One region of the Sodalis sp. (in: enterobacteria) genome, then DNA from elsewhere that is predicted to be linked to it. Evidence: predicted binding sites of a transcription regulator. Region 1 holds the regulator's gene; each other region holds the start of a gene.
The links. The regulator CRP, encoded in region 1, controls carbon source genes, mostly activating them, when cyclic AMP is high. The targets are predictions, from matches to a motif close to ATGTGANNNNNNTCACAT.
Positions count from the first base shown of each region.

Region 2: pth (aminoacyl-tRNA hydrolase) is a predicted target of CRP. The motif match lies at 2,314-2,331, and genes of this name have one in related genera.
Region 3: serC (3-phosphoserine/phosphohydroxythreonine transaminase) is a predicted target of CRP. The motif match lies at 2,379-2,396, and genes of this name have one in related genera.

Region 1 is NZ_CP132913.1:1,061,771-1,065,857, forward strand. It holds partial or broken gene GPOALKHO_RS05775 (ATP-binding cassette domain-containing protein) at 1-95, shown strand, start outside; partial or broken gene GPOALKHO_RS05780 (YheU family protein) at 811-987, shown strand; partial or broken gene GPOALKHO_RS05785 (phosphoribulokinase) at 1,182-1,799, shown strand; gene GPOALKHO_RS05790 (hypothetical protein) at 1,896-2,099, shown strand; partial or broken gene GPOALKHO_RS05795 (hypothetical protein) at 2,086-2,300, opposite strand; gene crp (cAMP-activated global transcriptional regulator CRP) at 2,612-3,244, shown strand; gene GPOALKHO_RS05805 (FUSC family membrane protein) at 3,502-3,906, shown strand.
Region 2 is NZ_CP132913.1:546,717-550,803, forward strand. It holds gene ispE (4-(cytidine 5'-diphospho)-2-C-methyl-D-erythritol kinase) at 1-590, shown strand, start outside; gene GPOALKHO_RS03020 (ribose-phosphate pyrophosphokinase) at 710-1,657, shown strand; gene pth (aminoacyl-tRNA hydrolase) at 2,452-3,036, shown strand; gene ychF (redox-regulated ATPase YchF) at 3,149-4,087, shown strand, end outside.
Region 3 is NZ_CP132913.1:677,331-681,417, reverse strand. It holds gene GPOALKHO_RS03730 (ABC transporter ATP-binding protein/permease) at 1-121, opposite strand, end outside; partial or broken gene GPOALKHO_RS03725 (radical SAM protein) at 397-1,004, opposite strand; partial or broken gene GPOALKHO_RS03720 (pyruvate formate lyase family protein) at 1,110-1,802, opposite strand; partial or broken gene GPOALKHO_RS03715 (YcaO-like family protein) at 1,802-2,085, opposite strand; partial or broken gene GPOALKHO_RS03710 (30S ribosomal protein S12 methylthiotransferase accessory protein YcaO) at 2,116-2,371, opposite strand; gene serC (3-phosphoserine/phosphohydroxythreonine transaminase) at 2,507-3,592, shown strand; gene aroA (3-phosphoshikimate 1-carboxyvinyltransferase) at 3,984-4,087, shown strand, end outside.

The DNA of each region.
Region 1 (4,087 bases):
TTATCGATTTCGATGGCACGCTGGTAGTCGTCTCCCACGATCGCCATCTACCGCACTCCACCATCGATAAATTTTACCTAAAGCGCCCGCAAAAGCGAACTGAGCGACTGCCTGCAACGGTAAGGGAATTGAAATCGGCGCCGGCGGAAGTGGAGTTAGGCTGGCTGAGAAGTCCAGGAACAGTTGGACACACTGTTGTAGACGTTAGCGCAAAAAATAGTTGCGCTCAGCGTCATACCAGCATTGCGCAGACCGCAGGCGACTCAATGTCGCCACACAGACTGAGCGCGCTCAGCGCCAAATCAGCAGCACGCAGGCCACGATCAGCAATCCCATTGGCCAGAACGAAAGCGCCCAAGCCCGCCGCCCTTTCAGCGGCCGACCGATCACCCTACCAAGCACGAGCCAGACGGGCGCTAGAGGACGATATTGACGGCGGCGATGCCGATGCATTCGCGATCACCGACCCAGCGAACCACGCTTTCGGATGGAGAAATTGTATGTCTTGATAAAATGGCACCAACTTTTAGCGTAAAATGCAGGGCGTAAAGGGTGATGAGACTGCCGACACCACAAGCCCGACAACAGCATGCACTGCATGCCAAGCACCAACGGCATGGGACGCAAAAGGCCGACATGGGCGGCCGATAAAACAGACCCAACTCCATCTCCACATATCCCGTACTATATCCCGCACTATTGCTCCCGACCATTCGGTGAAAGTTCGTCACGCTTCACCCCGGACCACCGCCGGAGAAATATCGAAAATAATCATTCCATGGGAGGGGTTGTCCCGCCACGTTATATAATTTGAGCGAATCGTTCACGTTATATAATTTGAGCGAATCGTTTGTGCTGCGCGAGAACACAGATTATGGCGAGTGGGAACAAAGCCTGCAACAGAAGGTAGCGGATGTGTTACGCCAGGTGCAGTCCGGCGAAGCGGTGCTGACGTGGTCAGAGTTGCATGAAAGCATTAGTATCATACGCGCGGTCAGTTCTGCCCCGATTAGCGACGGCGATGCAGCTCTCCCCGCCGCTGCCTCGACCGGCCCTGGCGTCCGCATGGCGGAAACAAGCAAGCCTGCGGTGGTCCTGCAGCGCCAAAATGTGATAACAATAACTTTCGGCCGCCCGCACGTCATATGACAGAGGTTATCAATACTATTAAGGTCTCATCTATGTCAGCACAACGTCCAATTATTGCAGTTACCAGCTCTAATGGCACCGGGACTACGACCACCAGCCTGGCTTTTCACAAAATCTTTCAACAATTGCACATTCGCGCAGCGGGGTTAGAAGGCGATAATTTTCACTATTTCACCCGGCAGGAAATGGATTAGGCCATGTAAAGCGCGCGTTTAGGTCTGCACGTGAGTTATTTCCGGATGTGAATAACCCCTATCTTCTGGAAAACCTTTTATGAAGAAAGCGGACGCGGGCAGGCGCGCAAATGTTTGCATGCCCACGACAAAGCGGTTTCTTATAATCAGGTCCACGGCCCCTCACTCCCCTGGCAGCCCCTGCCGGGGCCTACCGACCTTCTATTCTACGAGGGGCTGCATGGCGGCGTTGTGACCGAGCATAATGACGTTGCGCGGCACGTGGATTTGCTGGCGGGGTAGTGTCGATAGTCAATCCGGAGTGAATTCAGAAATTAGTGCGCGATACCAACGAGCGGAGAGCGGAGCCACTCCCGCGAAGCGATCATGGATTCCGTAGTGCGATCCATGGAAGATTATATCAACTTCAACTTTATCATGCCGCAATTTTCCCGTACCCATACCAACTTTCAGTAAGTGCCCATAATGGACACCTCCGATCCGTTCGTCGCCAAAGCCATCCCCGGCGCTTGATGAACGCTTTATGGTTATTCACTTCGCGGCCTGGACGTCATGGATTTTCCCAAGGGATCTTTTATTTACAATATCAATACGTTGGCGGTATCAGGCGGCAAATGGGTCTTGGTGATTGAATTCATCATGGCGCCTCTAGTCAAGCAATTTTCAAAGCTGTGTGTGGATGATACTGGCGGCTTTTCCTGCATCAGCGAGAGCGAACAATTTGATTTGGGTAAACAGACGCGGAGGTTAACTTGACCTCACAGTCGTGCGCATCGGCATGCCCCTTTTGCAGAATCGAAACCACGTCAATGGCACTATAGCCATCGGCGGACATAAGCAGCATTTCGATTGAACTTGGAACCTTTTCACCACTGTTGCCATCCATAATAATCTGGTGGCCCGAGGCGGATTTGCCGATAAAAGATAGCCTTTCCACCCTATTACTCGCGCTTGCATATCGTTAACTTCTGATAATATTCTTTGTGGAAGACTACCTTTGCTGCCAAACTGGCAATGTAACCGCAGATGCATCATGCTGAATCGAGACAACACAAGACAGTCTCTTAAAGCTATGCTAAAAACAAGGCAGGATCAAACTCACTGACAGTGAAAAGCAAGAGAGCAATCGAAATGTCATCAACATCGGACCCTGATAAGTTCCCTTGCGAGGTTCCGTTTATGAACGGAAGACATCATAATAACACCTTACCTTACAGGGAATACGCCGTTCATAAACAGAGCGGCGAGACAAAAGAGGATAACAACTAATGGTTCTCGGCAAACTGCAAACAGACCCGACTCTCGAATGGTTCCTGTCCCATTGCCATATTCATAAGTACCCATCGAAGAGTACGTTGATTCACCAGGGTGAAAAGGCAGAAACGCTCTATTATATCGTTAAAGGTTCCGTCGCAGTGCTTATCAAGGACGAAGAAGGCAAGGAGATGATCCTCTCCTACCTGAATCAGGGGGATTTTATCGGCGAATTGGGGTTGTTTGAAGAGGGGCAAGAGCGCAGCGCATGGGTACGAGCAAAAACGGCCTGTGAAGTGGCTGAGATATCCTACAAGAAATTTCGCCAGTTGATTCAGGTCAATCCCGACATTCTGATGCGTCTGTCTTCACAAATGGCCAGCCGCCTGCAGGTGACCTCAGAGAAAGTTGGCAACCTGGCTTTCCTGGATGTGACGGGGCGTATCGCGCAAACGTTACTGAATTTAGCCAAGCAGCCGGACGCAATTACTCACCCTGACGGTATGCAAATAAAAATCACCCGGCAGGAAATTGGCCAAATAGTTGGCTGTTCACGGGAAACGGTCGGCCGTATTTTGAAAATGCTTGAGGATCAAAATCTCATCTCTGCCCACGGGAAAACCATTGTCGTTTACGGAACCCGCTAATCCCCTTTCACCACAGGCATGGCCAGGATGGCCATGCCTCTTTAGCTGACTTATGTGGCATAGACTCATCTATCACCCCGAAGTGAGTTATGCCCTGAGTTATGCCCTGCAGGCAGACCATTATGCTTTGCCTGCCGGTCGCCGTCGGACTGTGTTCGGCAGCCTGCAGCAAGGTCTGCTGTTCTCGCTGGTACCCGCCTGCGCAACATCGCCGAACCTGATCAGCTCTATGAGTGTTTTAAGCGGCTGGTGGTCGGTTGCTCGCCGTTCGCCATGAGCTGTATTTTCCAGGGCTGTTCGGTGTCAGCGGCGAAATACGCCTGCTACACGACCGCTTGCTGCCGGCATTGCTAATTGCCGCGGTATCTACCCTGGGGTTGACCGGCAATGTGCCGCTTTGGCCGCCGCTACTCTATCTGGCGGGGAGCGCCTGGTATGGGCTGTTTGACGCGCTGTGGTTCCGGCTATGGCACGAAGTACAACTTGCTAACTCAGCACACCGACGGACAGTGCGCTGCCGACGCTGTTCGCCCGTCAGAAAGGCTATCAATCAGATTGCCCAAGTGTATTGGCAGTTGAATATGCTCTCGCCAACCATCTCAACCACACAAAAGACTGTTGCGGGCCTTCCGGGTCGCGTTGGATTTGCAATATCGCGGTGAGTCTACATCAGCCGGTAAAGTGCAAAAGCTGGTTCAGCAAAGCCACGCCGAGCCGGTATCACGCTACAACGCGCGTATCGTCGCCGCCCTGTCGGCGCCGGAAAATTGCCTTCTACCATCCGGATAACCCGGTGGCCAGTTCTGCTAAGCAGTATCTATTGCCTGTTATGTCCAGCGCCTC
Region 2 (4,087 bases), 520 kb from region 1:
ATATCCGCCTTGAAAAAGTGCTACCAATTGGCGGGGGGCTCGGCGGTGGGTCTTCCGATGCCGCCACTGTGCTAGTGGCGCTCAACGTCCAGTGGAACTGCGGTTTAACTCTAGCCACCTTGGCGCGACTCGGGCTGACGCTCGGCGCCGATGTACCGATGTTCGTTTACGGCGAGGCGGCGCTAGCCGAAGGCATCGGCGAGCTGCTCACGCCGGCTGCTCCGACGGAGAAATGGTATCTGGTGGCAGTGCCGCCGGTAAGTATTGCCACGCCGCGCATTTTCGGCGATCCTGAGCTGCGAAGAGACGCGCCGTCGCGCCCGCTCGCCGCGCTTATGGCCGCCAATTTCCAGAATGATTGTGAGCCGATCGCAAGAAAACGTTTTTCCGCGGTTGAACAGCATCTTTCATGGCTGTTAGAATACGCGCCGTCGCGACTGACTGGCACAGGCGCTTGTGTGTTTGCCGAATTCGATACCGAGGCCGCTGCCTGTCAGGTTTTATCGCAAGCTCCAGCATGGATGCGCGGTTTTGTAGCCAGAGGCGTTAACGTTTCCCCGTTGCACCGCGCGCTGTCAGGGGTGCGATGACCCGTCCGACGGCGGACTAATGCATTACCCATATGACATTGTCCCGCATGGTGTCGCCGCCTTTCCTGGTGTCAGGCTGACGCAATACCTTCTCTTGAAGCAAGCCTGAGGTTCTTCTCGTGCCCGATATGAAGCTTTTTGCTGGAAACGCCACCCCGGAACTGGCGCAGCGTATTGCCAACCGTTTATATACCAGTCTTGGCAATGTCGCCGTTGGCCGTTTCAGCGACGGCGAGGTCAGTGTGCAAATCAATGAAAACGTCCGCGGTGGCGATATTTTCATCATTCAGTCCACCTGCGCGCCCACTAATGACAACTTGATGGAGCTGGTTGTGATGGTGGATGCGCTGCGCCGGGCCTCTGCCGGTCGTATCACCGCCGTTATCCCCTACTTCGGCTATGCGCGTCAAGATCGCCGCGTCCGTTCCGCTCGCGTGCCAATCACTGCTAAAGTGGTCGCCGATTTTCTCTCAAGCGTTGGCGTTGACCACGTGCTGACAGTTGATTTGCACGCGGAACAGATTCAGGGTTTTTTCGACGTGCCGGTGGATAATGTGTTCGGTAGCCCGATTTTGCTGGAAGATATACTGCAACAGGATTTGGAAAATCCGATTGTCGTTTCCCCAGATATCGGCGGCGTGGTGCGCGCACGCGCGATAGCTAAGCTACTTAGCGATACCGATATGGCAATTATAGATAAGCGCCGCCCACGCGCTAACGTGTCGCAGGTCATGCATATCATTGGTGACGTAGCGGGTCGCGACTGCGTGCTGGTGGACGATATGATCGATACCGGCGATACCCTGTGCAAAGCTACCGAAGTATTGAAGGGGCGCGGCGCCAAGCGGGTATTCGCCTATGCCACGCACCCGATCTTCTCGGGCAACGCCTTTGACAATATTAAGAATTCGGTGATTGATGAAGTGATTGTCTGCGATACCATCCCTTTAGATTCGGCCATCAAGGCACTGCCTAACGTGCGCACGTTAACATTGTCGGGCATGCTAGCGGAAGCGATTCGCCGCATCAGTAACGAAGAATCTATATCAGCGATGTTCGAACACTAACCCCCTACCGCGCGCTACCCATTCCCAGACGCGCGGCACGTTGACGTGCTTTGCCAAGCCATCGCGACTTATTAAGGGTTACCAGTCACTCAACCACTGCGGTTTCTTGAAAAGTACAGACTGTTTGTTGCCCACAGCTCACCTAAGCTTCACTTAAGCTTCACTCATTACCCAAATGCAGCACGGGTCGTGTGATGATTGGCCACAGAGAAGCCGCTCGCCCGTTTAGGAAAAATCAACGGTCGTCGTGCCGCTGCGTCAGGTCAGTCTGTCCTACCGCGGCATTACAGGTTAATGGTAGCGGCCGTTATGGTTTTTGGTGGCGCATCAAAGCGCTGCGCCACCAGTCGGAAATTTCCTCGTGACTGCCCATGCGCGCGCTCGCGAGCTATAAACAGTATGCCAACAAAGATGCTACAATGCCGTCGACGGCCATTAAATTAGGCATGTAGATTTGGGGTAGTTGATTGATCACCGATACGGCGATGCTGGCAACCATTAGTCATCCCCTCGCCCATGAGGCTATTGCTGACCAGCATTTCTAATTTACGTTTCATGTTACGCCTCCTAATTGTGCGGATGCCCTTGCTCGGCGTCACTCCTTTCGCTAACTATTCCTATCACTGATTAAAGCATAGCCAGAGTTGAACCTCACCTTGTGGTGACGATCACAGACTATTCAATAAATTACACGAATCGAGGCGATCCGTGACATCGTTGGCGGGCCGTTGATTTGAAAAGCCTTACTCCGGCAGAGTAAACTGGTGTGCAAACCCACAGATTGAGACCAAGACGTGACGATTAAATTAATTATAGGACTGGCCAATGCCGGCGCTGAGTACGCCGCAACCCGCCACAATGCTGGCGCCTGGTATGTCGAGTTACTGGCAGAGCGCTATCTGCAAACGTTAAAAGAGGAAAGCAAATTTTACGGCTACACTGCCTGTCTGACCCTCGGTGGCAATGGTGTTCGCCTGCTGGTCCCGACGACTTTTATGAATCTCAGCGGCAAAGCAGTAGTAGCGATGACCACCTATTACCGCATCGCACCAGAAGAGCTCCTGGTCGCGCACGATGAACTGGATCTGTTGCCCGGCAGCGCTCAGCTAAAGCTAGGTGGCGGGCATGGCGGCCATAATGGCCTAAAAGACATTATTAATCGCCTGGGCAACAATCCCCTATTCCACCGCCTGCGCATCGGCATTGGCCATCCTGGCGACAAAAACAAAGTGGTGGGCTTTGTGCTCGGCAAACCACCCGCGGCAGAATTACGGCTGATTGATAGCGCTATCGATAAAGCGGTGCACTGTACGGAGATTCTTATTGCCCAGGATGCTACGCAGGCTATGAACCGTCTGAATGCTTACCGACCCGGTTAAACGCCAGGCGTCGAGTAATGCGCGGATTTTGTGTATAATGAACTTAGAGTGATCTTATGTCGACATTGGCATTTGACTGGCTGATAATAGAGCTATTTAAGGTAAAATGACCATGGGTTTCAAATGCGGTATTGCCGGGTTGCCTAACGTGGGCAAATCCACCCTGTTTAATGCGTTGACCAAGGCGGGCATTGAAGCGGAGAACTTCTTGTTTTGTACCATCGACCCCAATACTGGCGTGGTGCCGATGCCCGATCCGCGCATGGATCAGTTGGCGGAAATCGTCAAACCGAAGCGTATCGTGCCGACCACCATGGAGTTTGTCGATATCGCTGGTCTGGTGAAAGGCGCGTCCAAAGGGGAAGGATTGGGCAACCAGTTTTTGACCAATATCCGTGAAACCGAAGCGATCGGCCATGTTGTGCGCTGCTTTGAAAACGACAGTATTATTCATGTGGCGGGGAAAGTCGATCCAGCAGAGGACATCAATGTCATTAACACCGAGCTGGCCCTGTCCGATTTGGAGACGTGCGAACGCGCCATCCACCGAGTGCAAAAACGCGCCAAAGGTGGCGACAAGGATGCCAAGCTGGAGCTGTCTGTGCTGGAAAAGTGTCTTTCACATCTGAGCAATACCGGCATGCTGCGCACGCTGGAGCTGTCGAGAGATGAGAAAAACGCTATCCGTTATCTCAGTTTTCTGACGCTTAAACCGACGATGTACATTGCCAATGTAAATGAAGACGGTTTTGACAATAATCCTTATTTGGATCAGGTGCGTGCTATCTCTGCAGCCGAGGGATCGGTGGCGGTCGCGGTTTGCGCTGCGGTAGAATCGGATATCGCTGAGCTCGACGACGAAGAGCGCGATGAATTCATGGCGGAATTGGGTCTTGACGAGCCGGGCCTGAATCGCGTCATTCGCGCCGGCTATGAACTGTTGAATCTGCAAACTTATTTCACTGCCGGGGTGGAAGAGGTGCACGCCTGGACCATCCCGGTGGGCGCTACCGCGCCGCAGGCGGCAGGAAAAATTCACACCGATTTTGAA
Region 3 (4,087 bases), 380 kb from region 1:
ACAGAATAATAATGACGGCCAACAGGCCCCAGGCTTGCCATTTTTCTTCTGAACGCCAATACGGCGCAACGACCTGCCAAATGTCCCGCCAGCCAGCTGTTTTAATGTGGTTTGCTTTCATAACCTCTGATCACATTTATTGTTTAAACAAATATGATACAATATTATTGTTCATAAATTCGCAGGATTAGTAAGTAAACATGTAATACATTGGAGCTGGCGAAACACTAGAGTGCGTCACAGGACGACAGGTCGCACTCCAAGCGGGACTGCCGCTCAGCGTGCTCGCCTTAGTCACCTTGTGGCCATAGCTAAACATCGCGCACGCGATTCATGGTTTCAATAATGGGCGACTAACGCCTCCCGCTCCTACTCCTCGCCTATGGCGATCCATTATGCTTGCCCTGTTCGTAGATAAGGCAGCAGCTCGATTTTCTCGATATTGCTTATATGCTGGGTAAACTCACCGAGCATATGGGTTGGTTTATCGTCGTCCGGTCCAGCTAGGTACTACCACATAATGCAGCCAGGTGCGCTTGTTGATCTTGGCTAGATGGCGAGCGAAATCCAGAGTGCGGTAATTGGATACTCCGACCATGAATATTGTCATTCATCTTTTTAATATCCAGCATTACCAAATCGGTGACCTCCAGCAGTTCGTCAATTACAAGATCGTAGCGACGAACAAAACCGTTGATGTCCAGAGAGGTGTTGATGCCATCGGATAGCAGGCACGGAACCAATCGCGCACACACTCCACCTTCAAAATCGCTTCGCCGCCAGACGCGGTAACGTCGCCGGCCGCGTTCATGAAATGGCGCGGAGGTGTTCACTTCGTACATGATTTCCTCAACGGTGATCTCTCGCCCGCCGTAGGTATTCCAGGTGTTGCGATTGCGGCAATACAGACAGCGTAGCAGCCCTGGGAAAATGATAAAACGAATGTTAGGGCCATAGACGGTACCGAAGGATTCAAAGGAGTGAATACGACCAGTAACAGACATAGCGAGGCATTCTCCATTTAATAATGGAATAATAAGTTTTGGCTGAAGACCTCACTTTCATAGTGCGTTTATTTTCGCCCTTCACGGGTGATGAGGGTCCTTATGCTACTCTTTGGCCAGCGAGTTGATGCGTACCGCATAACCGGATGCGTAAATAGTCCAGGTTCTGGCAATCTTCCGGATGTGCTATGGCTTTCCGGTTCACATCACGTTGATATTCAGATGTTGACCGCCTTCAACGCCGGCTTCATGACAGAAATAACCATCCATCAGACCAGCCAGGTTGGCCTTACGCACGTCATCGTTTTTACCAAGTACTTTTCGGTAGGATGGAGGAGGTGTAGGAAACCAAGCGGCGCGACGGCCGCCGTTCGGGGTATTCCCGGCTTTCTTACCACCACGTTAGAAGTAATGATCAGAATTGACTGGGTCAGAATTGTGCCACGGTATGTTGTCAACTTATTGATTTTATTCATAAATCGTTCAACCAGGTCGCAGGCGATGTCATCGACGCGCGGACCGTTGTTACCAAACTGCGAGTATTCGCCTTCAATGTTGAAGTCGATAGCCAGGCGTCTTCGTCGCGGATGGGGGCGATTTGGCATATGTAGGCATATGTAATAGCGGACAGCGAGCCGGCGGCGATGGACAAACCGGTGACAGTGGTTCCCATTTTGGAACGAACTACATTTTCAGTTCTTCATCCACGCCGCCATTGACAGCGTACAGCATGGTTTTCGCCAGACTGGCGCGAGCGCCGAAGAACTGCATTTGTTTACCGATCACCATCGAGCTGACACGGAAAATTGTCCGCCCAGCCAGGCATCGAAGGCAAAATGGGAAACCCTTCACCCTCAATGGCGATGGCTTCATTACGACGGGATAGCGCGCTAGAACCGGCTGTGGAGGAATGGGTGATAAACTGATAGCATCCGCGATGCTACGGTTTTTGACGCAGCACTCAAACACCTCGGATAGCGCCTTCACCCGGGCTTCGTTGGCTGTATTGTCTGCCGATATGCCGTTAGAAATACAGGTTACCGACAATATTCGCTGGAATGTAGATCGTGGTGCCGTCGGACGACTGGTGGCTGATTCTTGTCCGGATCGTAAAAGCGCACAGATAATCGTTCAGGATTCCGCCCGGCAATCCGCCGTCGGCTGGAAGCGCGAACCAGCACTCGCTTGGATAATGCACAAACTCGCCGCTGTCGACCAGTTGCACCAAGAGAAAAATCGGCGAAATAGTTGGTGGAGAGGCTTCAAAATACTCACCCAACACTGAGGCTGGTGCCGCTTTTCGTATCTCCTCCTTCCGTTTGTAAAGCATAGTGGCAGTTGCGATCGCGGATATACACCAACCAGACAAGGTCTGTGTCATCCGGATCACTTATTGCTCCATGTATTCTCTTAAGCATCAGGTGTTGCGGCCGGCTGTGAGCAGTGTTACAACCATGGTAGGTTAATTTCGTGGTATTATTGGCAAATCGTGGTGGGTGAAAATGAATCAGGTGTTTAATTTTAGCTCTGGTCCGGCAATGCTGCCGGCGGAAGTGTTGCGCAAGACGGAACAGGAATTGTGTAATTGGCATGGCCTGGGTACATCGGTCATGGAAATCAGCCATCGCAGTAAAGAATTTCTCGAAGTGGCGCAGTCCTCAGAACAAGACCTACGCGAGCTGCTGGTGATCCCCGACAATTATAAGGTTCTGTTTTGCCACGGCGGTGCGCGTGCGCAATTCGCCGCGGTGCCGATGAATCTGCTGGGAGATGTCGCCAGCGCCGATTATATCGATGGCGGCTACTGGTCGCGCAGCGCGATAAAAGAAGTGCAAAAATATTGCGACCCGCGGGTGATTGATGTCACCACTAAAATAGACGGCCTGCGTGCGATTAAACCAATGCGCGACTGGGCCTTATCCGCTGACGGTTCCTATGTCCATTATTGCCCGAATGAAACTGTTGATGGTCTGGCCATTGATGAATTGCCGGATTTCGGCGATCGAGTTGTGGTGGCGGACTTCTCCTCCACGATCTTGTCGCACCCCCTGGACGTCAGCCGTTTTGGCGTAATCTACGCCGGCGCGCAGAAAAACATCGGGCCGGCCGGGCTAACGCTGGTCATTGTGCGCGAGGATCTGCTGGGACGCGCGAACAAAGCATTGCCATCCATTCTTGATTACAGCGTATTAGCCGAAAACGATTCCATGTTCAATACGCCGCCGACCTTCGCCTGGTATCTCTCGGGACTGGTGTTCAAATGGTTGAAAGCGCAGGGCGGGCTGGCTGAAATGGATAAACGGAACCAGGCCAAGGCGTCCTTGCTGTACCGCACCATTGACGCGAGCGATTTTTATCGTAATAGCGTCGCGCCGGCTAACCGTTCGCGCATGAATGTGCCGTTCCAATTGGCGGACAGTAATCTGAATGCGCTGTTCTTACAGGAGGCCAAGGATGCCGGCCTGCATGCCCTGAAAGGGCATAGGGCGGTGGGCGGCATGCGCGCATCACTGTACAATGCCATGCCGCTGGCAGGCGTGCAGGCTCTGGTGGACTTTATGCTGGGGTTTGCTCGCCGACACGGGTAACGTTCGCCGCTGTGCCGTGGCCGCACGCGGCGGCGTAGTCGATTTGCCCGTTGCCACGCTGTAGTACAATACCAATGACAGTCAACCATTGACCGTAGATCACTGGTCGTTAATCGACTGCGCCGTTGAGCGGTGTGTGAGGCTGTCAACTGAACGGCGATGGCTGTTGCTGGTGTGTTGTTTTCCACTTGCGTTACCTGGGCTTCGATTTGTCGCCGGGCGGCTCCACATTGCCCGCGTAGTCCTAGTTTGTTGTTGGTGTATGATGGCGTTGCTGCAAAGTATTTTTCTATAATGGCGAAGCTAGCCTTGGGTCGGCCGCTGCCAAGTCATCTTTGCGCCGAGGGCTGTCAAGGCCAGGCGTTATTGTTTGCTGGAGAACGTGTTATACATGCAGAATTCCCTGACCTTAAATCCCATCACGCGCGTCGATGGCACCCTCAATTTTCCGGGTTCCAAAAGCGTTTCCAATCGCGCTCTATTGCTGGCGGCACA